Regions from separate parts of the Streptomyces violaceusniger Tu 4113 genome, predicted to be linked through region 3. Evidence: riboswitches for the same ligand, from Rfam matches in the RefSeq annotation. Region 3 holds a riboswitch; each other region holds the start of a gene.
The links. A riboswitch is a leader RNA that binds a small molecule or an ion and turns the genes downstream of it on or off. The one in region 3 is predicted to bind S-adenosylmethionine.

Region 1 (6,977 bases), 6.0 Mb from region 3:
TCCCGCTCCTGGGTGTGATGATCCGAGGCATGCCGGACACCTTCGGATCATGAGCACCGACGACGCCTTCGACGCCGCCTACCGTGAGCATTACTGGGCGGTCAGCCGTTTTGTGGCACGGCGGCTGGACGACCAGGCATGGGAGGTCGAGGAAGTCGTCGCCGAGGTCTTCGCGGTGGCCTGGCGGCGCCGGACCGAACTGCCCGAGTCACCGCTGCCGTGGCTGTATGGGGTGGCCCGGCACTGTCTGGCCAACACCGTGCGCGGCAAGGGCCGTTACCGCAGGCTGCTGGCCAAGCTGGGCCACCACGAGGTGACGCGCGACGGGCGCACCGTGGCGAGCCCGGACGCGGAGCGGCCGGGCTCCTGGGTGCTGGAGGCGCTCGCCCGGCTCGCCGAGGCCGACCAGGAGGTGCTGCGGCTGACGACATGGGAGGAGCTGACCGTCGAGGAGCTCGGCACCGTGCTGGGGTGCGGCCGGTCCGCCGCGGCGATGCGACTGCACCGGGCGCGGCGGCGGCTGCGGGAGCAGATAGAGACCCTGCGCCGGGACGACCGGGTCTCAGTGGGGTGCACGAGCGGCAAGGGCGACAAGGCCCACAGCGCTGGCAGGGCCGACAAGGCCCACAAGGATGGACACGCATGACCGACGAACTGGATCTGCTCCGCGAGGCCGACCCCGTGTCCGCCGACACCGGCCCCTGGCGGGACCGGCCGCTGAACGCGCGCGCCGAGCTGCTGCTGCGGCGGCTGCCGTCCCAGGACCGGGGGCGCCGTACCGTCCGACGCGTGATCTGGAGCCTGGAAGCAGCGGCGGCCGCGACGGTCCTCGCCCTCGCGCTGACCGTCTCGGGCACCCCTTCCTCCGCGGTGGCCGCGTCCAGACCAGTGCCGCTGGTGGCGCATGCCTCCGGGGCGGACGTATCGCTCGGCGAGATCGTCCGGCGGGCGCGGACGGCGGCCGAGGAGTCCCCGGGGAAGAGCGAGCGGGGCAGCCATTTCCAGAGCTGGGCGCTGAGCATGAAGTCGGGCGAGGATCCGGTGACGCTGCCCCGGGAGTCGCTGACCCGGTGGAACGCGGACGGCAGCGGTTTCTCGCTGGAGGTGGCCACCGATCCGCGCCACCCGGGCCGCCCGGTGATCGCCGACGGTACGCCGCCCCGTGCGGTCCACGACGGCAAGGTGCTGAGCGAGGAGAAGTATCCGGCCGGTATCAACGGCGCCAACGAGAGCTACTTCGAGGATCCTCCGGCCGGGGCCTCGGCGCTGCGCGCCTATCTCGCCGTCTGGTCCCGGGGCGCGGACCGCGACCCGGCGGAGCTGATCTCGGCCATCGAGTCGTTTCTCGCGGTGTGGACTCCCGGTCCGCGCCAGCGGGCGGACATCGTCACCCTGCTGTCCCGGATCGAGGGGCTGCGCCCGACGGGCAAGGTCACCGACCGGCTCGGCCGGGAGGGGCAGGCGTTCCGGTTCACCCCCGCTTCCTCCGGGATGCGGTATCTGATCGTCCTCGATCCGGACGACGGCAGCGTGCTGGACGTCGAGGAGACCATCACCCGGGACGATCCGGAGTACAAACTGAAGGCGGGCGACGTGATGTCGTACAAGGCGTGGGTGTCCTGATCGGGCGGGCGCGAGGGCGCCGATCGGGCCACGGGTCGCCCACGGGCGGGCGTCAGCCGCATCACCGGTGGAGCTCCCGATGGCCCTGGACCGTGGTCGCCCACGGGCGGGCGTCAGCCGCCGTCCCGCTGGCAGTGGGGGCACCACAGGCTGGTCCGCCCCGCGATCCGGCCGCGGCGCAGCGGATGGCCGCAGCGGGGGCAGTGCGGGTCCGGGTCGTCGCGCTGTCCGGTGAGCCAGTCCGGGTCGTCCGGCACCCGCCCCGCCCGCACCGAGGCGCGCAGCACCTCGCGCATCGCGGTGTGGAGCCGTTCGTGCTCGTCGTCGGTCAGCGCGTTCGCCGGCCGCTGCGGATGGATCCGGGCCCGCCACAGGATCTCGTCGCCGAGCAGGTTGCCGAGTCCGGCGATCACGGCCTGGTCGGTCAGTGTGGCCTTGACGCGTCCGCGCCGCCCCGCCAGCAGCCGGTCGAGATCGGCCCGGCTCAGGGAGAGCGCGTCCGGGCCCTGATCGCCGAGGATCCGGTCGACGTCGGCTTCGGTGGCGGCGAGCCAGATGCCCTGGAGTTTGCGCTGGTCCTCGTAGCCGAGGCGGTGGCCGTCGTCGAGGTCGAAGGCGACGCGCTCGAACCGGCCGGCCGGTTCGGACTCCGCCCCGCAGGCCAGCCGCCCGGTCATGCCGAAGTGCACCACGACCGTGGGCCCGTCGGTGGGGGCGATCAGCCACTTGCCGTGGCGGCGCGGTGCGGCGAAGCGGCGGCCCTCGAGATCGCGCTTCAGCCGCTGCGCGGTCACCCCGTGCAGCACCCCCGCGTCGGCCACCTCCACCCGCTCGACGCGGTGGCCCTGGGCGCAGGAGGCCAGCGTTCGCCGGAACCCCTCGACATCCGGTAGCTCGGGCATAGCGTCAGGCTACGCCCGGGACCTCCGTCGCGTGTTACCGAGAACCACCCCTTTGGTGGCTTTCATCGGATAAGGTCCAAGTTATGCGATTCATACGCTTCGCCCCGGGGGCGAGCGGTCGCAGCCACACGCTGTTCGCGGTCACACGGTGTCTGCCGTTCCTGGTCCTGGCGGCGGTGCTCAGCATCGAGCTCTCCCCCGCGCACACCCTCTACACCGGCCCCCTGCTCTCCCCGGCGCCGGCGCTGGCGGCGGTGACCATGGGCCCGTTCGGCACCGGCGGGGTGGCGCTGCTCGCCATGGCGGTGAGTGCGGTCACCGCCACCCACAACAACGTCTGGGGCAGCGAGATGGTGTACGCGAATCTGCTGGCCCTGCTGGTGGTGGCGCTCGCGAGCGTGGCGACCAGCGCGGTGCGGGTGCGCCGGGACCGCGAGCTGGCCCAGATCCGCCGGATCGCCGAGGTGTCCCAGAACGTGGTGCTGCGGCCGCTGCCCGCCCGGATCGGTGTCGTGAACACCGCCAGCGTCTATATGGCGGCCGAGCGCGGCGCGCAGATCGGCGGGGACCTCTACGAGGCGATGTGCACCCGCTACGGAGTGCGGCTGATCGTCGGCGATGTGCGGGGAAAGGGGCTGGCCGCGGTGCGGTCCGCCGCGGCCGTGGTGGGCGCCTTCCGGGAGGCGGTGCACTACGAGCAGGACCTGGCCGAGGTGATGCACCGCTGTGCGGCCGCGCTGGCGCGCGAGTACGAGCTGCTGGACCGCTCCCAGCTCCAGGACCCGCAGGAGCTGGAGGAGCAGTTCGTCACCGTCCTCCTCGCCCAGGTCTCGGACGAGTCGCTGGTCGAGCTGATCAACCGCGGCCATCCGCCGCCCCTGGTGATGCGCGAGCGCAAGGTGCGCTCCCTGGACCCGGCGCGCCCGCTGCCGCCGCTCGGCCTCGAGGAGTTCCTCAGCCCTCCCCCGATCTGTGTCGAGTCCTTTCCGTTCCTGCCCGGTGACCGGCTGTTGCTGCACACCGACGGCGTGGTCGAGGCCCGCAACCACTACGACGAGTTCTTTCCGCTGCACCGGACCATGGAGACGCTGGACGGTGACACCCCTGGCGAGTACCTGGACCGGCTGCGCCACGCCCTGGTCCGGCATGCCGAGGGACGGCTGGCGGACGACGCGGCCATGGTCCTCATTGAGCGGGCCATCGGCGGGGCACGGCGGCCGTTCCTCTGAGCGGGCATCCACCGTGCCGTCGGCCCGCGTTGGCCGTCCCGGCATGGGTTGACGCCCTCGCGGAGCGCGACGACACTGTCAGGGACGGTCACGATCGTCAGCGCCCACCGTGCGGAATCCCCGCTCAGGTGGGTCACCGGCCCCGGCTCGCTGACAGGCAACCCTTCTCCCGCGACGGGGTGCCCCCGGGTGACGACCAGGTTCCGTCGGTGTGGACGGGACAAGCGCGGTCTCGCTGCCTCGCGAGCCCCAAATGATGGGATCGGTGAGATGCCCAGGACCGACAGCGACGGGGACTGCGCCCGTCGGCGTCCCCGGCCGTGGTCCCCGCTCCGCCGTCGCCACCTCCTGACCAGGCGTCTGCACATCGATCTGCTGCGCATCTGCAGCGCCTCCAGTCCAGCCGGCTGAATCGACGCGGTCACCGAGCGCGGCCCCGCGCGCCGGGGTCGGGTGTGTCCCGGCACCGTCCCGGCGAACGCCCCGCGCGGGCTTCCCTTCCGTTGCGCCATCGGCGCCGCCCAGACCGGCGGGCCGGGGCTCCGTCCTTGCCTTGGAGAGCCATGTCCGAGACGTTTCCGGTCAGTTCAGGCCCTGCCGCTCTTCTCGACCCCGACCCCTGCACAACCCGCCCCCGGATCGCCCCGCCCGCTCCGCCGCACCGCTTCCGCAGCCGCATCGGCGTCGACCTCGCCGGTGGCTTCTATCCGGTGCCGCATCGCTATCGGCTCTATCTCTCCGCGAGCTGTCCGCTCTCGCTGCGCGTCTCCATCACCCTCGATCTGCTCGGGCTGCGGGACACCGTCGCCACCACCCTCGTCGGACCCCCGGCCGACACCCCCGAAGCGTTCGCCGCGCTGCGCGGGGCGTACGAGGCCACCTGGCACCGCTACGGCGGACCCCTGGACGCCCCGGCGCTGTGCGACGGCTGGACCGGACGCGTCGTCAGCAACCACACGCCCGACATCCTGCGCGACCTCGCCGGCCATCTGAGTGACGGCGGCGGAACCGGACGTCCCCGGCTGCGCCCGGCGCCCCGTGCCGCGGACATCGACGCCCTCCGCGAACTCCTCGACGACGACATCACCCATGCGGCGCGGCAGGCCGGGACGGCGCACGAGCCGGAGTGCCGGGACGCGGCGCTGGAGCGGCTGCTGACCGCCCTCGGCCGGCTCGACCGCAGGCTCGCGGCCGCACCGTACGCACTGGGCGACGAGCTGACCGCCGCCGATGTGGACCTGTGGGTGGCCCTCGTCCAGCTCGACACCGAGCACCGGCTCCGCCTGGACGCCGACGCGGCCCAGCGGGTCTCCCGCCATGGGCGGCTGCGCGCCTATGTGCGGCGGCTGCACGCCCATCCGGCCTTCCACACCACGATTCCGGAGGCCCTCCAGGACGACGTGTCCTGAGCTCGCGTCCAGGACCGGGCGCCCTGTCCGGCGGCTTCGCTCAGGACAGGGCGGCCCGGGCGTCGCCGAACTCGTCCATCGCCCCGGCCACGATGGCCTCCAGCCGGGCGTGGTGGGCGCCGCGCCAGTAGACCCGCTCGCAGACCGTGCAGCGGGCGAAGACCTCGTACGTGCGCCGGGTGCCGTGCTGGAGCAGCTCCCGGACCGACTCCTTGTCGGCGTCCTCCAGCGTGCCGTTGCAGGCGGTGCAGCGGGTCCAGGGCGCCAGGCTCGGGGTGAACCGGCCGAGGACGTCCCGCAGTTGCTCATCGGGGCGGTCGCTGTAGACATACGCCCCGGCCCACAGCTCACGGCGGCGCAGCAGCCCCCGGTCGCGGGAGAGCAGCACCCGGCGCTGGGCGGCGGAGCGCGCGGCCAGCTCGGGGTCGCCGATGTCCTCGCTCTCGTACGCGGCGTCCACGCCCAGCAGCCGCAGCCGGCGCGCAAGCGTGCCCAGGTGCACATCGAGCAGAAAGCGCAGCGGGGCGCCCGGCACCCGCTGCGGGCGGACGACCGGATGCACCTCCACGGTCTCACCCGCGCTCGGCACATGCGAGACGGCGGTCTCTTCACCGTTCACCACCAGCCGGCCGACCTCGGTGAGCGGGACCCCGAGCGACTCGACGACATGGCCGAGGGTGGAGGCGCCGTCGGTGACCACGGCCGTCCAGGGGCGGCGCCGCTCCGGGACGGCGAAGAATCGCAGTTCAGGGGCGAGACTGAGGTGGATCTCAGGTCCGTTCACACCGCCAGCATGCCAGGCGCGCCCGGCCTGGGGCGACGGCGTTTCGGATCCGGCTCCGGGCTCGACGATCATGGAAGCGACCACCGGCGGGAGGCGTCGCATCATGGTCGCGGGCCACGCCCGCACGGTCGGCGCCGGGGCGTCAGTCCGCCGGTGGGGCCGCCTTGGCCTGGTCGCGCCGCCGCTTACGGCGCCATGCCACCATCCGCAGATACTCCTCGTACAGCACCCGGCCCAGCAGCGCACCGCCGAAGACCACGTATCCGACGCCGACCAGCCAGGACTGGACGACCAGGACGGTGCCGACCGGACCGTAGGAGACGGCGTTGGAGGCGATCAGCGGGGAGAACACCAGTTGGGAGAAGACCCGCAGTCCCAGCAGCCCCACGCCGGTGGCCAGCGCGCCGGGCAGCAGGGCGCCCCAACTGATCCGCCCGCCGAGCAGCAGCCGCTGCGACCACCAGAAGAACAGCACCGTGCCCACCACCGCCACCAGCACCCGCGAGATGCCGGGCTCCAGATGGGCGGAGAGCAGCAAATAGCCGATCAGCACCACGAACCACACCAGATGGCGCCAGGCGGTGTGCCAGCGGCCGGCCGGAAGCTCCCACACCTTCTCGTAGCCGACCTGCAGCACCGTGCCGAAGCGCAGGCTGAAGACGGCCAGCGTCGCCAGACCGAAGGCGGTGGTGGACTCCAGCGCCTGCTTGGGCGGGGCGAACAGCTGCTGCACCTCGCCCCGCGAGGTCGAGGAGAGCCCGAGGCCCTCGGCCAGCCACTGGGCGAAGCCGAGCCGGTCCACCGGATCGGCCGCCGCGACCACGATCAGCAGGGGCACCAGGGTGAGAAAGCCCAGGGCGGCGAAGCCCATCGCGCGGTGCAGCAGTTCGAAATCACTGCCCCGCCGCCATCCGCGTCCGATCGCGGACCGGTGGAACGCGTCCTCCAGCCGCCGCCACCACCTGGGCCCCCGGGAGCCGGACGCGGACCGATGCTCGGACATACACCCACTCCCCTACCGGCGCCACCG
Region 2 (6,977 bases), 1.8 Mb from region 3:
GGTCCAGCAGGGCCGGGTCCATCTCCGACAGCGCCCTGGTCGCTATGTCCTTCGGCGTCATCTTCCCCGGCTCCACGGCGTCCACCGTGTCCGCCGGGCGCACCGACGCGGGCGGCAGGGCCAGTTCGCGCCGCAGCCCCTGCGCCGCGTCCAGCACCGTGTCCAGCAGCAGCCGCAGCCGCATGTCCTCCACGCTGCGCCCCTCGCGCACCGCCCGCCGGCTGGCCTCCAGCGCCGACTCCGCCTCCGCGAGCCGGGCCCGCAGCCGCCGCGCCTCGCTGTCCGCGGTGGCCTGACGGGCCGCCGCCTCCGCCCGTACGGACTCCAGCTCCGCCTCGGCCTTGCGCACCGCGGCCGCGCCCCGCCGCACATCGCTCTGCGCGCTGCGCAGCTTGCGCTGCAGCCCGTCGTTCTCCTTACGGGCGGCCTCCAACTCGCTGCGCGTCCGCTCCGTCTCATGCCGGGTGGCCGCCTTGGCCTCGGCGAGTTCGTCGCGCAGCCGCTGCAGCTCGCGCGCCGCCTCCTCACCGGCCCGCTCGGCGGAGGCCCGCTGGGCCTCCTCGCCCGCCGCCTCGACCAGCTTGACCCAGCCCACCGGCCGCAGCACATACGCCACCGCCGCCACATCCACCGGATCGGCCGCGGCGGGCGGCGATCCGCCCTCGATGGCCTCGGCCAGCTCCCGCTGGGTCTCCCGCAGCCGCCCCGCGATCCGCTGCCGGAAGACGGGGTCGCTCTCCACCGCGGCGGCCATCGCGTTGCCCGCGAACTTGGCGCGGCGGGTCGGGGTGAAGCGGGCGTACTGCCGAAGCTGGGTGGGCAGCTCGGTGACCGTCAGGCCGCCGAAGGCGTCCGCGACCAGCGCCACCACCCGCCGCCGCACCCCTTCCGGCAGCGGGCGGTCCAGCGCCTCGGTGACGCCCTCGGCGTCACCGGCCGCCCCGGGGTCACCGGTCCGCTCCACCACCTGTCATCGCTCCGTTCTCAGGCGCTCAGGCCGGTGCTCGGACGGTCCACGAGTTCTACCTGGTCGACCGCGTTGCACCAACGACAGCGCACTGACTCAATGGTCTCACTGAGCACCTCGCGTTCCTCGACACTGGGTTCCCCGGCCAAGTCGAGATGCACATACTCCACGGCTCTGGTCGAGCGGGTCACATCGAACCGGGTGAGATTGCCGCACAGTGTGCAACGCCAGCGGGTCTGGTCGGTCGGCAGGGGCACGGCCATGATTGCGGGGTCCTCGCTTCTCGGCTCGTCGGCGGCGTCCTGTAACCCTACGGCCTGAGCCTTGCCCCGCGCCGGGCCCGTCCCGCCCGCGTCCCGGGCGAGAGCGCGGCGAGGCGCTCTGTGGAGGTTGCGCCCGGTACGGAATGATCTGACCATGATCGAGACGTCGTCGGGGCGCGACCGCCCCTGGATGGCGGGGCACGGCCGCCCGTGGGTGACATACGGCCTGATCGTGAGCTGCTGCCTGCTCTTCGTCATCGGACCGGCCTCGGGGCTCAACCCCGGCTATGGCACGGGCGGGCGGCTGGTGGAGGCCCAGTCCACGTACTTCGAGCGCTGGGGAGTGGTGCCCAGCGCCCTGTGGAGCGGCGCCCCGGATCAGCCGCTCGCCCCGCTGACCGCGCTGTTCGTGCACGGGAACTGGCTGCATCTGCTCGGCAACATGCTGTTTCTCTACGTCTTCGGGGCGATGACCGAGGAGCGGATGGGACGAGTCCAGTTCGCCGTCTTCTACCTCGTCACGGGCTATCTGGCGCTGCTCGGCTACGCCGCCGCGCACGCCGACTCCGCCCAGACCCTGGTGGGCGCCTCCGGGTCCATTTCCGGGGTACTCGGCGCCTTCCTGTGGCTGTTTCCCCGGGCCCGGGTGACCAGTCTCTTTCCGTTTCTGTTCTTTCTGCCGCTGCGCTTTCCGGCCTGGGCGGTGCTGATCTTCTGGGTGGCCCTCCAGTGGCTGGCCGCCCGGCAGGCCGACGACCGCCCCGGCGTCGCCTATCTCGCCCATCTCGTGGGCTTCACGCTCGGCTTTCTCTACGCGTGGGGGCGGTTCGGGCGGAGGGCTAGAGTGGGCGGCGCAGCCAGGGCCAGTGAGGGAGAAAGCCAGCCGTGATCACTTCGATCGTGCTCATCAAGACCAGCGTGGACCGGATTCCGGAGACCGCCGAGAAGATCGCCGCGCTGGAGAACGTGAGCGAGGTCTACTCGGTCACCGGCGCGCACGATCTGATCGCGATGGTGCGGGTGGCCCGGCACGACGACCTCGCGGACATCATCACCGGCCAGATCAGCAAGCTGCCGGGGGTGGCCTCCACCGAGACGCACATCGCCTTCCGGACGTACTCCCAGCACGACCTCGAGGCGGCGTTCGCCATCGGCCTGGACGGCTAGCGCCACCCCCTCCCAGCGCCCCGGGCCCCGGCATCCCCCGGGCCCAGCGGCTCCCTCAGCCCCGGCACCCCGGGCCCAGCGGCTCCCTCAGCCGCGCCGCCCCCGGGCCCAGGGGCTCAGCCGCGGTCCGGGACGCAGCGGCCGTCCTCGGTGCGGTAGCTCCACCGGGCACCCTCGCGCACCAGCTCCTTCACGGCGCCGACGAACCGCTCCACATGCTCGTCCGGGGTGCCCGCCCCGAAGCTGACCCGGATCGCGTTCAGCGAGCGCTCCCCCGGCGCGGCCTCGGGCGCACCGCATTCGCCCGGCTCGTCGGGCTCGCTGTCCAGCAGGGTGCGGACCAGCGGATGCGCGCAGAAAAGCCCGTCCCGTACGCCGATGCCGTACTCCGCGGAGAGCGCCGCCGCGAAGTGGGAACTGTTCCAGCCCTCCACCACGAACGACAGCACGCCGACCCGGGGGGCGTCGTCGCCGAACAGCGAGAGCACCCGCACCTCGGGCACCTCGGCCAGCCCCGCCCGCACCTTCTCGATCAGCTCCCGCTCACGGGCGACCAGGCCCTCGAAACCGGCCTCGGTCAGCGCCCTGCACGCCGACGCGATCGCGTAGACGCCGATGACGTTCGGCGAGCCCGCCTCGTGCCGGGCGGCGGTGGTGTGCCACTCGACGTCGACACCGCCGTCGTCCCTGCGCGTCACCTTACGGCTGGCGCCACCGCCCGCCAGATACGGCCGGGCCGCCCGCAGCCAGTCCGCGCGCCCGGCCAGCACACCGGCGCCGAAGGGGGCGTACAGCTTGTGCCCGGAGAAGGCCACCCAGTCGACGTCGGCCGCCGCGATGTCCACGGGGTGGTGCGGGGCGAGCTGCGCGGCGTCCAGGACGATACGGGCGCCGTGGGCGTGCGCGGCCGCGGCCAGCTCCCGCACCGGCCACAGCTCACCGGTCACATTGGACGCGCCGGTCACGCAGACCAGCGCCGGGCCCTCGGCGCGCCCCGCGAGCGCCTTCTCCAGCGTCTCCACCGCCTGCCGCGGGGAGCGCGGGGCGCTGAGGTAGCGGACGGTGACGTCCTCCCGCTGCTCCCACGGCAGCAGCGAGGCGTGGTGCTCGGTCTCGAAGACGAAGACCTCGGTGCCCCGCGGCGCCACGGCGGCCAGGAGGTTGAGCGAATCGGTGGTGGAGCGGGTGAAGACGACCTGGTCGTCCTCGCGGCAGCCGAGGAAGGCGGCGACGTCCTTACGGCTGTTCTCGAAGAGGTCGGTGGAGAGCTGCGAGAGGTAGCCCGCCCCGCGGTGCACGCTGCCGTAGTAGGGCGCGTAGGCGGCGATGTCGTCCCAGACCCGCCGCAGCGCGGGGGCGCTGGCGGCGTAGTCGAGCGCCGCGTAGGTCACCTCGCCCCCGGTGACCAGGGGCACCAGGACATCGCCGCCCAGCACGGGCAGCGGCTCACAGGCGGCGACGGACGAAGCGGCGGAGGCGGCGGAAGCGATGACAGAAGGGCGCGCGGACATGGCGAAGTCTCCCGGGGGTCGAAGGCGTGAGAATGCGTGACGCGCACAAAGACGGCGGTGAGCCGGCCGTCAGGGCGCGGAAAGTCGCTCGACGCACGGCCACACCGCACGGAGCACAGGGGGAAACGGGCCGCTCGGCCCTAGCGCATTCGCTGCATCACGGAAGAACTCCCTCGACCACCAGGACCCCTAGTGCGAGGGGTCCGCGCTTGCCGCCGGCCTCGCTGCCTGGCGGCCTGGTCATCACCCGGGGCACCCCGCCACGGACGGAGGGTTGCCGGACAGCGGGCCGGGGCCGTAGTCGCTGTCACTCGTGACCTGGTCAGGAGTATGCCATGCCATACGGCAGCGCCCATGCCCTGTCCGCATCCCGGACAGGGCACGGACGGAACATGGGCACCGTAAGGGCAACGCCCAACCGTAAGGGCAACGCCTAGGCGTGGGTGGCCCGTACCCACCGCTCCAGGACGTCGCGCGCCGCGCCCGAGTCGATCGACTCGGCGGCCCGCGCGACACCCGCCGCGATCCGCTCCGCCAGGGGCTTGTCCCCCGGCTCCGGCTCGAGCGCCACCAGCGCCGACGCCGAGTTCAGCAGCACCGCGTCCCGCACCGGGCCCCGCTCGCCCGCCAGCAGCCGGCGGGCCACATCGGCGTTGTACGAGGCATCCGCGCCGCGCAGGGCCTCCATGGGGGCCCGCTCGATGCCCACGTCCCGGGGGTCGAGGGTCTCCTGGCGCACGGCGCCGCCCCGGACCTCCCACACCTGGGAGGTCGTGGTCACGGTGAGCTCGTCCAGCCCGTCGTCGCCGCGGACGACCAGCGCGGAGGAGCCCCGCTCGGCCAGCACCCCGGCGATGATGGGCGCCATCCGGGCATCGGCGACCCCGGTCGCCTGGCACTTCACCCGCGCCGGGTTGGTCAGCGGGCCGAGCAGGTTGAACGGGGTGGCGACGCCCAGCTCGCGGCGGGCCGAGGCGACATGCCGCAGCGACGGGTGGAACTTCACCGCGAAGCAGAAGGTGATCCCCGCCTCCTCCGCGACCTCGACCACCCGCTCCGGGGTGATGTCCAGGTTGACGCCGAGCTTCTCCAGTACGTCGGAGGCGCCGCTGGCGGAGGACGAGGCGCGGTTGCCGTGCTTGACGACCCGCGCGCCGGTACCGGCGACGACCAGCGCGGACATGGTGGAGATATTGACGGTCCTGGCGCGGTCGCCGCCGGTGCCGACGATGTCCACGGTCGCCCCGGGCACCTCGATCACCTTGGCGTGCTCGTACATGGCCCGCACCAGACCGGCCACCTCGGAGACCGTCTCGCCCTTGGCGCGCAGCGCGATCGCGAAACCGGCGATCTGCGCGTCGGTGGCCTCGCCCCGCATGATCCGGTCCATGGCCCAGGCGGTGTCGTCGGCATCGAGGTCCAGGCCGGCGATGAGCGAGCTCAGTACGTCCGGCCAGGTGCGGGCCGTCGCGGTGCTGTCGCCTCCGGCGGGGGTCACAACGTCCATGGTCCGCTCCTGGATCCGTGGGGGTGGGCAGGGAAGGGGCCGCGCACGTCAGCGGCCCGCGGCCCGCGGCCAGCCTATCGGCAGCACGACCAGGGCCCCGGCCGGACCGTGTGGTCCGGGCCGGGGCCCTGGTCTGTGGCGTCAGAGACGTGCGAGAGCGGTACGGCGGAGATCAGTGGTGGCCGTGGCCGCTGGTGATCTCGTGGTACTCCTCGCGGGTCGGCTTCGGAATGACGTTGTCCTCGCCGTAGTAGCCCTTGGAGAGCTTCGAACGGACCCGCTGCGCGGGCGTCACCTTCCGCTTGACCCCGTTCTCGTCGGTCTCGGGGCCGATCTCGTAGGGCTCGGGCTGCTCGTGCTGGGTCAGCACATGCAACTGCTCCTGCGCGAGCGGCTCGTGGACCTCGACGAACTCACCGTGCGGCAGCCGCTTGATGATGCCGGTCTCGCGGCCGTGCAGCACCTTGTCGCGGTCGCGCCGCTGGAGGCCGAGGCAGATCCGCTTGGTGGCGATGAACGCCAGGACCGGGCCGGCGAAGAAGCCGATCCGCACGAACCACGTGATCGAGTTGATCGACAGGTGGAAGTGGGTGGCCCACAGGTCGTTACCGCCACCGATCAGCATCACGAAGTACGCGGTCAGCCAGGCGACACCGAAGGCCGTACGGGTCGGGGCGTTGCGCGGGCGGTCCAGGATGTGGTGCTCACGCTTGTCGCCGGTGATCCAGGTCTCGATGAACGGGTAGAGCCCGATCGCGAAGAGGACCAGCGGGAAGAGCACGATCGGGATGAACACGCCCAGGACGAGCGTATGACCCCAGGCGGTGATCTCCCAGCCGGGCATCACGCGGACCAGACCCTCGGCGAAGCCCATGTACCAGTCGGGCTGGGCGCCGGTGGACACCTGGTCGGGCCGGTAGGGACCGATGGTCCAGACCGGGTTGATGGTCGCGACCGCGGAGAGGACCGCGATCACACCGAAGACCAGGAAGAAGAAGCCGCCCGCCTTGGCCATGTAGACCGGCAGCAGGGGCATGCCGACGACGTTCTTCTCGGTCTTTCCGGCCCCGGGGTACTGCGTGTGCTTGTGGTAGAAGACCAGGATCAGGTGCGCCACCAGCAGGCCGAGCATGATGCCCGGCAACAGCAGGACGTGGACCGGGTAGAGCCTCGGGATGAGGTCCATCCCGGGGAACTCGCCGCCGAAGATGAACATCGAGATGTAGGTGCCGACCACCGGGATCGACAGGAACACACCCTCGATGAACCGCAGACCGGTGCCGGAGAGCAGGTCGTCGGGGAGCGAGTAGCCGGTGAAGCCGGTCAGCATGCCGAGGAAGAACAGCAGGAAGCCGAAGAGCCAGTTGATCTCACGCGGCTTGCGGAACGCACCGGTGAAGAACACGCGCATCATGTGCGTGAACATGCCGCACAGGAAGACCAGCGCGGCCCAGTGGTGGATCTGCCGGATCAGCAGACCGCCCCGCACCTCGAAGCTGATGTCGAGCGTCGAGGCGAACGCCTCGGACATCTTGACGCCCTGCATCGGGACGTACGGGCCG
Region 3 (6,977 bases):
GCCGGTATACGCGGGACCCCGGATCCGCCCGCCCCCAAAAAAACGCCGTCGGGGCGGCACCCCTGGGAGAGGGTGCCGCCCCGACGTCCTGGACGGTACGACCGACCGGCGAACGAACGCGCCGAATCGATCAGAAGTCCATGTCACCGCCCGGCATGCCGCCCGGAGCGCCCGCCGGGGCGGCCTTCTCCGGCTTGTCGGCGATGACGGCCTCGGTGGTGAGGAACAGCGCGGCGATCGACGCGGCGTTCTGCAGCGCGGAGCGCGTGACCTTGGCCGGGTCGATGATGCCCTCGGCGATCAGGTCGACGTACTCACCGGTCGCGGCGTTGAGGCCGTGGCCCGGGGTCAGGTTGCGCACCTTCTCGACCACGACGCCGCCCTCGAGACCGGCGTTGACCGCGATCTGCTTCAGCGGGGCCTCCAGGGCCAGGCGCACGGCCTGGGCACCGGTGGCCTCGTCGCCCTCGAGCTCCAGCTTCTCGAAGATCGAGACGGTCTGCAGCAGGGCCACGCCACCACCGGCGACGATGCCCTCCTCGACGGCCGCCTTGGCGTTGCGCACCGCGTCCTCGATGCGGTGCTTGCGCTCCTTGAGCTCGACCTCGGTGGCGGCACCGGCCTTGATGACGGCCACGCCGCCGGCCAGCTTCGCCAGGCGCTCCTGCAGCTTCTCGCGGTCGTAGTCCGAGTCCGAGGACTCGATCTCGGCGCGGATCTGGTTGACGCGGCCCTGCACCTGGTCGGTGTCGCCGGCGCCGTCCACGATGGTGGTCTCGTCCTTGGTGACGGTGACCTTACGGGCGCGGCCGAGCAGGTCCACCCCGGCGTTCTCCAGCTTGAGGCCGACCTCCTCGGAGATGACGGTGCCACCGGTAAGGATGGCGATGTCACCGAGCATGGCCTTACGGCGGTCACCGAAGCCCGGGGCCTTGACGGCGACGGACTTGAAGGTGCCACGGATCTTGTTGACGACCAGGGTCGCCAGGGCCTCGCCCTCGACGTCCTCGGCGATGATCAGCAGCGGCTTGCCCGACTGCATGACCTTCTCGAGCAGCGGAAGGAGGTCCTTCACGCTACTGATCTTCGAGTTGACGATCAGGATGTACGGGTCGTCGAGCGACGCCTCCATACGCTCCATGTCCGTCGCGAAGTACGGGGAGATGTAGCCCTTGTCGAAGCGCATGCCCTCGGTGAGCTCGAGCTCGAGCCCGAAGGTCTGCGACTCCTCGACGGTGATGACACCTTCCTTGCCGACCTTGTCCATCGCCTCGGCGATGAGTTCGCCGATCTGGGTGTCGGCGGCGGAGATGGAGGCGGTGGAGGCGATCTGCTCCTTGGTCTCCACGTCCTTGGCCTGCTCGAGAAGCTGGGCGGAGACGGCCTCGACGGCCTTCTCGATACCCCGCTTGAGCGCCATCGGGTTGGCACCCGCGGCGACGTTGCGGAGGCCCTCCTTGACCAGCGCCTGGGCGAGGACGGTCGCGGTCGTCGTGCCGTCACCGGCGACGTCGTCCGTCTTCTTCGCGACCTCCTTGACCAGCTCGGCGCCGATCTTCTCGTACGGGTCCTCGAGCTCGATCTCCTTGGCGATGGAAACACCATCGTTGGTGATCGTGGGGGCGCCCCACTTCTTCTCGAGGACGACGTTGCGGCCCTTGGGGCCGAGGGTGACCTTGACGGCGTCGGCGAGCTGGTTCATCCCGCGCTCGAGGCCGCGCCGCGCCTCCTCGTCGAACGCGATGATCTTGGCCATGTGAAGTGGTCCTCCCAAGACGGGGTGGATTGCTCCGGACCGCGCTGGCGCCCGCGACGGACGGCCTGCCTGCCGTGCGGTTCCTTGCCCCGCATGGCCTGGCGGGCCTCACCGACCCGGTCCTTCTGTCACTCTCAACGTCAGAGTGCTAACGCCAATGATTAGCACTCGGACCTATAGAGTGCAAGCGGCCGGAGGCCATCCTTGGGGGGGTGGCGGCCGGGCGACGGGCGGGCGCAAGCGGCCGGAGGCCATCCCCTGCCGTACCCAGCCCCGTAATGATCAGCGCGGACACGCCGAAGGGTCCGTACCCTGGCCGGGACACGGACCCTTCGGACTGTACTGTTCAGCTGCGTCGCGTCGGCGCGTCAGCCTACGGCCACGCGGACCATGTCGGCCTGCGGGCCCTTCTGACCCTGCGAGATCTCGAACTCGACCCGCTGGCCTTCCTCGAGGGTGCGGTACCCGTCCATCTGGATCGCGCTGTAGTGGACGAACACATCCGCACCACCGTCGACCGCGATGAAGCCGTACCCCTTCTCCGCGTTGAACCACTTGACGGTGCCCTGAGCCATTCCTAACTCCCCTATTGCTGGCCCTTGCGCAGGACCGCACTCCGCGGACCCGGGTCAGACCTCACCCCCCGGATGTGGGGGGTGTGCGCCGGAACGCGTCGACCGCCGCTGAATGTATCCGTCCCAACGCCCTCTGCAACAGGTCAATCGGACGAGAATTCTGGGCACGGCCGAACGGTTAAAAGAGAGAATTTATGTGAAGTTCGGGCAAGCCGGGCGGGACATAGGGAACCAACCCGACAATTCGCGCTCACACTTTACGCACAACTTGACGAGTTCTCATATGTGGTTCCGGCCCGGGGGCCATCGGGGAATCCGGGCAACTGTATCGCGATTCCACACACGGAATCGCCCCGTCCGGTTGTCCCCGGACGGGGCGATTCCAAAGGTGAGAAGGGTGGACGCGGGGTCAGCAGCCGCCCGCGACCGCCGGGATGATCGAGATCCCGGCACCGTCCGGGATCGCCGTGGCCAGGCCGTCGGCGAAGCGGACGTCGTCGTCGTTGACGTAGACGTTGACGAAGCGGCGGAGCTTGCCGGTGTCGTCCAGCACGCGGGCGGCGATGCCCTGGTGGTTCTTCTCCAGGTCCGCCAGGACCTCGGCGAGGGTCGCGCCCTCGGCGGGGACCTCGGCCTGACCGGCGGTGTAGGTGCGCAGGATGGTCGGGATTCGGACGTTGACGCTCATGCGAGACCAGCCTCTCGGAACGAGTCAAGGGTGGGGCGGATGATGGCGGAGGGGCCCGTGGTGGGGGCCACCGCGTCGAGGGTCTTGAGGCCGTCGCCGGTGTTGAGCACGACGGTCGTCAGGGACGGGTCGAGCAGACCGTCCTCGATCAGCTTCTTGGTCACGCCGACGGTGACCCCGCCCGCGGTCTCCGCGAAGATCCCCTCGGTGCGGGCGAGCAGCTTGATCGCGTCGACGATCTGCTCGTCGTTCACGTCCTCCACCGCGCCGCCCGTACGGCGGGTGATGTCCAGGACGTACGGGCCGTCCGCGGGGTTGCCGATGGCCAGCGACTTGGCGATGGTCTGCGGCTTCTGCGGCCGGACGACGTCATGGCCGGCCTTGAACGCGGCGGAGACCGGGGAGCACCCCTCGGCCTGGGCGCCGAAGATCTTGTAGGGCTTGTCCTCGACCAGACCGATCGAGATCAGCTCCTTCAGCCCCTTGTCGATCTTGGTGAGCTGGGAGCCGGAGGCGATCGGGATGACGATCTGGTCCGGCAGCCGCCAGCCGAGCTGCTCGCAGATCTCGTAGGCCAGGGTCTTGGAGCCCTCGCCGTAGTACGGCCGCAGATTGACGTTGACGAAGCCCCAGCCCTCGCCCGCCGGGTCGCCGATCAGCTCGCTGCAGAAGCGGTTGACGTCGTCGTAGGTGCCCTCGATGCCGACCAGCTCACCGCCGTAGACCGCGGCCATGACGACCTTGCCCGCCTCCAGGTCGTGCGGGATGAAGACGCAGGAGCGGAAGCCCGCGCGGGCGGCCGCGGCGCCGACCGCGCCGGCGAGGTTGCCGGTGGAGGAGCAGGAGAGGGTGGTGAAGCCGAAGGTGCGGGCGGCCTGGACCGCGATGGCGACGACCCGGTCCTTGAAGGAGTGGGTGGGGTTCCCGGAGTCGTCCTTGATGTGCAGCTCACCGGTGACGCCGAGCTCACGGGCGAGGTTGTCGGCCTTGACCAACTGGGTGAAACCGGGGTGCAGGCTGGGCTGGTCCGCCACGTCCGCGGGGACGGGCAGCAGCGGGGCATAGCGCCAGATGCTGTTCGGACCGGCCTCGATGCGCCGCCGCAGCTCCTCCGGGTCGCCGGCCGGCAGCTCGTACGCGACCTCGAGCGGCCCGAAACACACCTCACACGCGAAGATCGGGCCCAGATCGAACCGCTCACCGCACTCCCGGCAGGACAATGCGATGGCGGGACCGAAGGCACCGGAGGCGTCGGAGGTGGAGGAAGTGGTTGAGCTTTCTACTGACTGCACAGCCATGGATGGCGAGGCCCTTTCTCCTCATCTTCCTCGCGACGCATTTCGCCACGAGACGGAATTGGCACCTTCCCGAGCTGGGAGCCTCGCTGCGGAATGCGAGATCAGCTGGAGGGTTGCCGGGGCTTCAACGGGCCGTTCCCTCTGCCCCTCTGGATGAGCGGTATGGCGCCGGGCGGACCCGGGCGTTTGTCAGCACGGCATCATCACGGACTTCCTCGGTAAACACCGAGGTCGACCCCGACATACGACGGCCATGTGCGTTGTTCAAGACTGTAACCGACGGCCCGGATGGTTGAGCTAGCCGTCCGATGCGCGAGATGGATCACAGCGACCACGGCAGGGGAGAGACACAGGTGCTGGATGAGGTGGAGCGCTGGCTGAAGCACCGCTCCTGGTCGGCCGACGACCGGCCGCTGAACCGCCTGCTGGACGCGAAGCGGGGCTCGGCGACGACCCTGAGCGTGGTTCTGCCCGCCCTGAACGAGGAGGCCACGGTCGGCGAGATCGCCGCGACGATCCGCCGCGAGCTGATGGGCGAGGCGGCGCCGCTGGTGGACGAGCTGGTGGTGCTGGACTCCGGCTCGACGGACCGCACCGCCGAGGTCGCCGCGGCGGCGGGCGCGACCGTCGTCCACCGCGACTCGCTGCTGCCCGGGCTGCCCGCGCTGCCCGGCAAGGGCGAGGTGCTGTGGCGGTCCCTGCTGGCCACGAGCGGCGACATCATCTGCTTCATCGACGCCGACCTGCGGGAATTCGATCCGCGCTTCGTCTCGGGGATCGTCGGTCCGCTGCTGACCGACCCCACGCTGCAGCTCGTGAAGGGCATGTACGACCGCCCGCTCGGCGACGTGGCGGGCCAGGGCGGCCGGGTCACCGAGCTGGTCGCCCGCCCGCTGCTGAATCTGCACTGGCCCCAGCTCGCCGGATTCGTCCAGCCGCTGGGCGGTGAGTACGCGGCGCGCCGCACGCTGCTGGAGCGGCTGCCCTTCCCGGTCGGCTACGGGGTCGAGCTGGGCCTGCTGGTCGACGCGCTGCACACGGTGGGTCTCGACGCGCTCGGCCAGGTGGACATCGGGGTGCGCAAACACCGCCACCAGGACGGGCTGGCGCTCGGCCGGATGGCGGCCGCGATCTACCGCACCGCGCAGTTGCGGCTGGCCCGGGGCCATTTGGTGCGGCCGCGGCTGACCCAGTTCGACCGGGGCGAGACCGGCTTCGAGCCGCGCACCACGGCCGTGGACACCGAGGAGCGGCCGCCGATGATCGAGATACCGGAGTACGCGGAGCGGCGCGCGGCGTGATGACCCCGGGCGGCGCGGCGTGATGACCCCGGGACCCCGGCATCAGGCGATGGCTCCTACGGGTCGGAAACACGCCGCCCCATACCGCCTACGGGGCAAGAAACCGTACGTACGTTTGCGCGGGGTCGCGGCTGGCTAGGCTCGCGACATGGCAGTTCCGCGCACCGCCCCGATCCTGGTCGCGTCCAATCGCGGTCCGGTCTCGTACACCCTGGACGAGGACGGCTCGCTCACCGCCCGGCGCGGCGGTGGCGGGCTGGTCTCCGGCCTCAGCGCCATCGGCCCGGACGCGAACGCGGTGTGGGCGTGCGCAGCGCTCGGGGAGGGTGACCGCGAGGCGGCCCGGCGCGCCGGGGACAACCATCTGAACCCCGGTGACACCGGCGGCCAGCAGGTGCGGATGCTCGATATCGCGCCGGATGTCTTCGCCGCCGCGTACAACGGCATCGCCAATTCGGTGCTGTGGTTCGTCCACCATCTGCTCTACCAGACCCCGGTCGAGCCGGTCTTCGACGCGGAGTTCGCCGACCAGTGGGCGGCCTACGAGACCTATAACGCGGCCTTCGCGGACGCGCTCGCCGAGGAGGCGGTGGACGAGGCCGTCGTCCTGGTGCAGGACTACCACCTGGCGCTGGTGCCCGCGATGCTCCGCGAGCGGCGCCCCGACCTGCGGATCGGTCATTTCTCGCACACCCCCTGGGCCCCGCCGGACTACTACCGGCTGCTGCCGGACGATGTCGCGGCGGGTGTGCTGCGCGGCATCCTCGGCGGCGACCGCGCCGCGTTCCTCACCGAGCGCTGGGCCGGGGCCTTCGCCGACTGCTGCACGGCCGTGCTGGGCGCGGAGATCGTCCGGGACGGCGACGGCGCGGCGACGGCCGTGCGCTTCGAGGGGCGGGAGACCCGGCTGGGCGTCCACGGCCTGGGCGCGGACGCGGACTTCCTGCGGCAGCGGTCGCGGCAGGCCGATGTGGACGAACGGCTGACCAGTCTGCGGGCGCAGATCGGGCCGGACCGGAAGTCGATCGTCCGGGTGGACCGCACCGAGCTGTCCAAGAACATCGTGCGCGGGCTGCTGGCCTACCGGCGGCTGCTGGAGACCCACCCCGAGTGGCGCGAGCGCGTGGTGCATGTGGCCTTCGCCTACCCCTCCCGCCAGGACCTCGCGGTCTACCGCGACTACACCGAGCGGGTGCGGCGGCTCGCGGACGAGATCAACGCCGAGTACGGCACGGCGGGCTGGACCCCGGTCGCCCTGCATGTGAAGGACGACTTCGCACGGTCGCTCGCGGCCTACCGACTGGCGGACGTGGCGCTGGTCAACCCCATCCGGGACGGGATGAACCTGGTGGCCAAGGA

Region 1: another riboswitch for S-adenosylmethionine. It lies ahead of STRVI_RS17495 (glutathione S-transferase C-terminal domain-containing protein); the one in region 3 lies ahead of thrC (threonine synthase).
Region 2: another riboswitch for S-adenosylmethionine. It lies ahead of STRVI_RS33790 (aminotransferase class V-fold PLP-dependent enzyme); the one in region 3 lies ahead of thrC (threonine synthase).

Annotation. Positions count from the first base shown of each region.
Region 1 is NC_015957.1:4,077,168-4,084,144, reverse strand. It holds gene STRVI_RS17515 (RNA polymerase sigma factor) at 50-646, shown strand; gene STRVI_RS17510 (CU044_5270 family protein) at 643-1,623, shown strand; gene STRVI_RS17505 (Fpg/Nei family DNA glycosylase) at 1,737-2,525, opposite strand; gene STRVI_RS17500 (PP2C family protein-serine/threonine phosphatase) at 2,609-3,754, shown strand; SAM riboswitch class IV at 3,841-3,987, shown strand; gene STRVI_RS17495 (glutathione S-transferase C-terminal domain-containing protein) at 4,318-5,163, shown strand; gene STRVI_RS17490 (Mut7-C RNAse domain-containing protein) at 5,204-5,947, opposite strand; gene STRVI_RS17485 (hypothetical protein) at 6,090-6,950, opposite strand.
Region 2 is NC_015957.1:8,257,572-8,264,548, forward strand. It holds gene STRVI_RS33770 (NYN domain-containing protein) at 1-967, opposite strand, end outside; gene STRVI_RS33775 (hypothetical protein) at 985-1,230, opposite strand; gene STRVI_RS33780 (rhomboid family intramembrane serine protease) at 1,385-2,119, shown strand; gene STRVI_RS33785 (Lrp/AsnC family transcriptional regulator) at 2,116-2,397, shown strand; gene STRVI_RS33790 (aminotransferase class V-fold PLP-dependent enzyme) at 2,514-3,908, opposite strand; SAM riboswitch class IV at 4,109-4,227, opposite strand; gene trpD (anthranilate phosphoribosyltransferase) at 4,342-5,415, opposite strand; gene qcrB (cytochrome bc1 complex cytochrome b subunit) at 5,588-6,977, opposite strand, start outside.
Region 3 is NC_015957.1:10,104,922-10,111,898, forward strand. It holds gene groL (chaperonin GroEL) at 131-1,756, opposite strand; gene STRVI_RS41305 (cold-shock protein) at 2,125-2,331, opposite strand; gene STRVI_RS41310 (MoaD/ThiS family protein) at 2,741-3,019, opposite strand; gene thrC (threonine synthase) at 3,016-4,317, opposite strand; SAM riboswitch class I at 4,336-4,477, opposite strand; gene STRVI_RS41320 (glucosyl-3-phosphoglycerate synthase) at 4,671-5,618, shown strand; gene STRVI_RS41325 (alpha,alpha-trehalose-phosphate synthase (UDP-forming)) at 5,767-6,977, shown strand, end outside.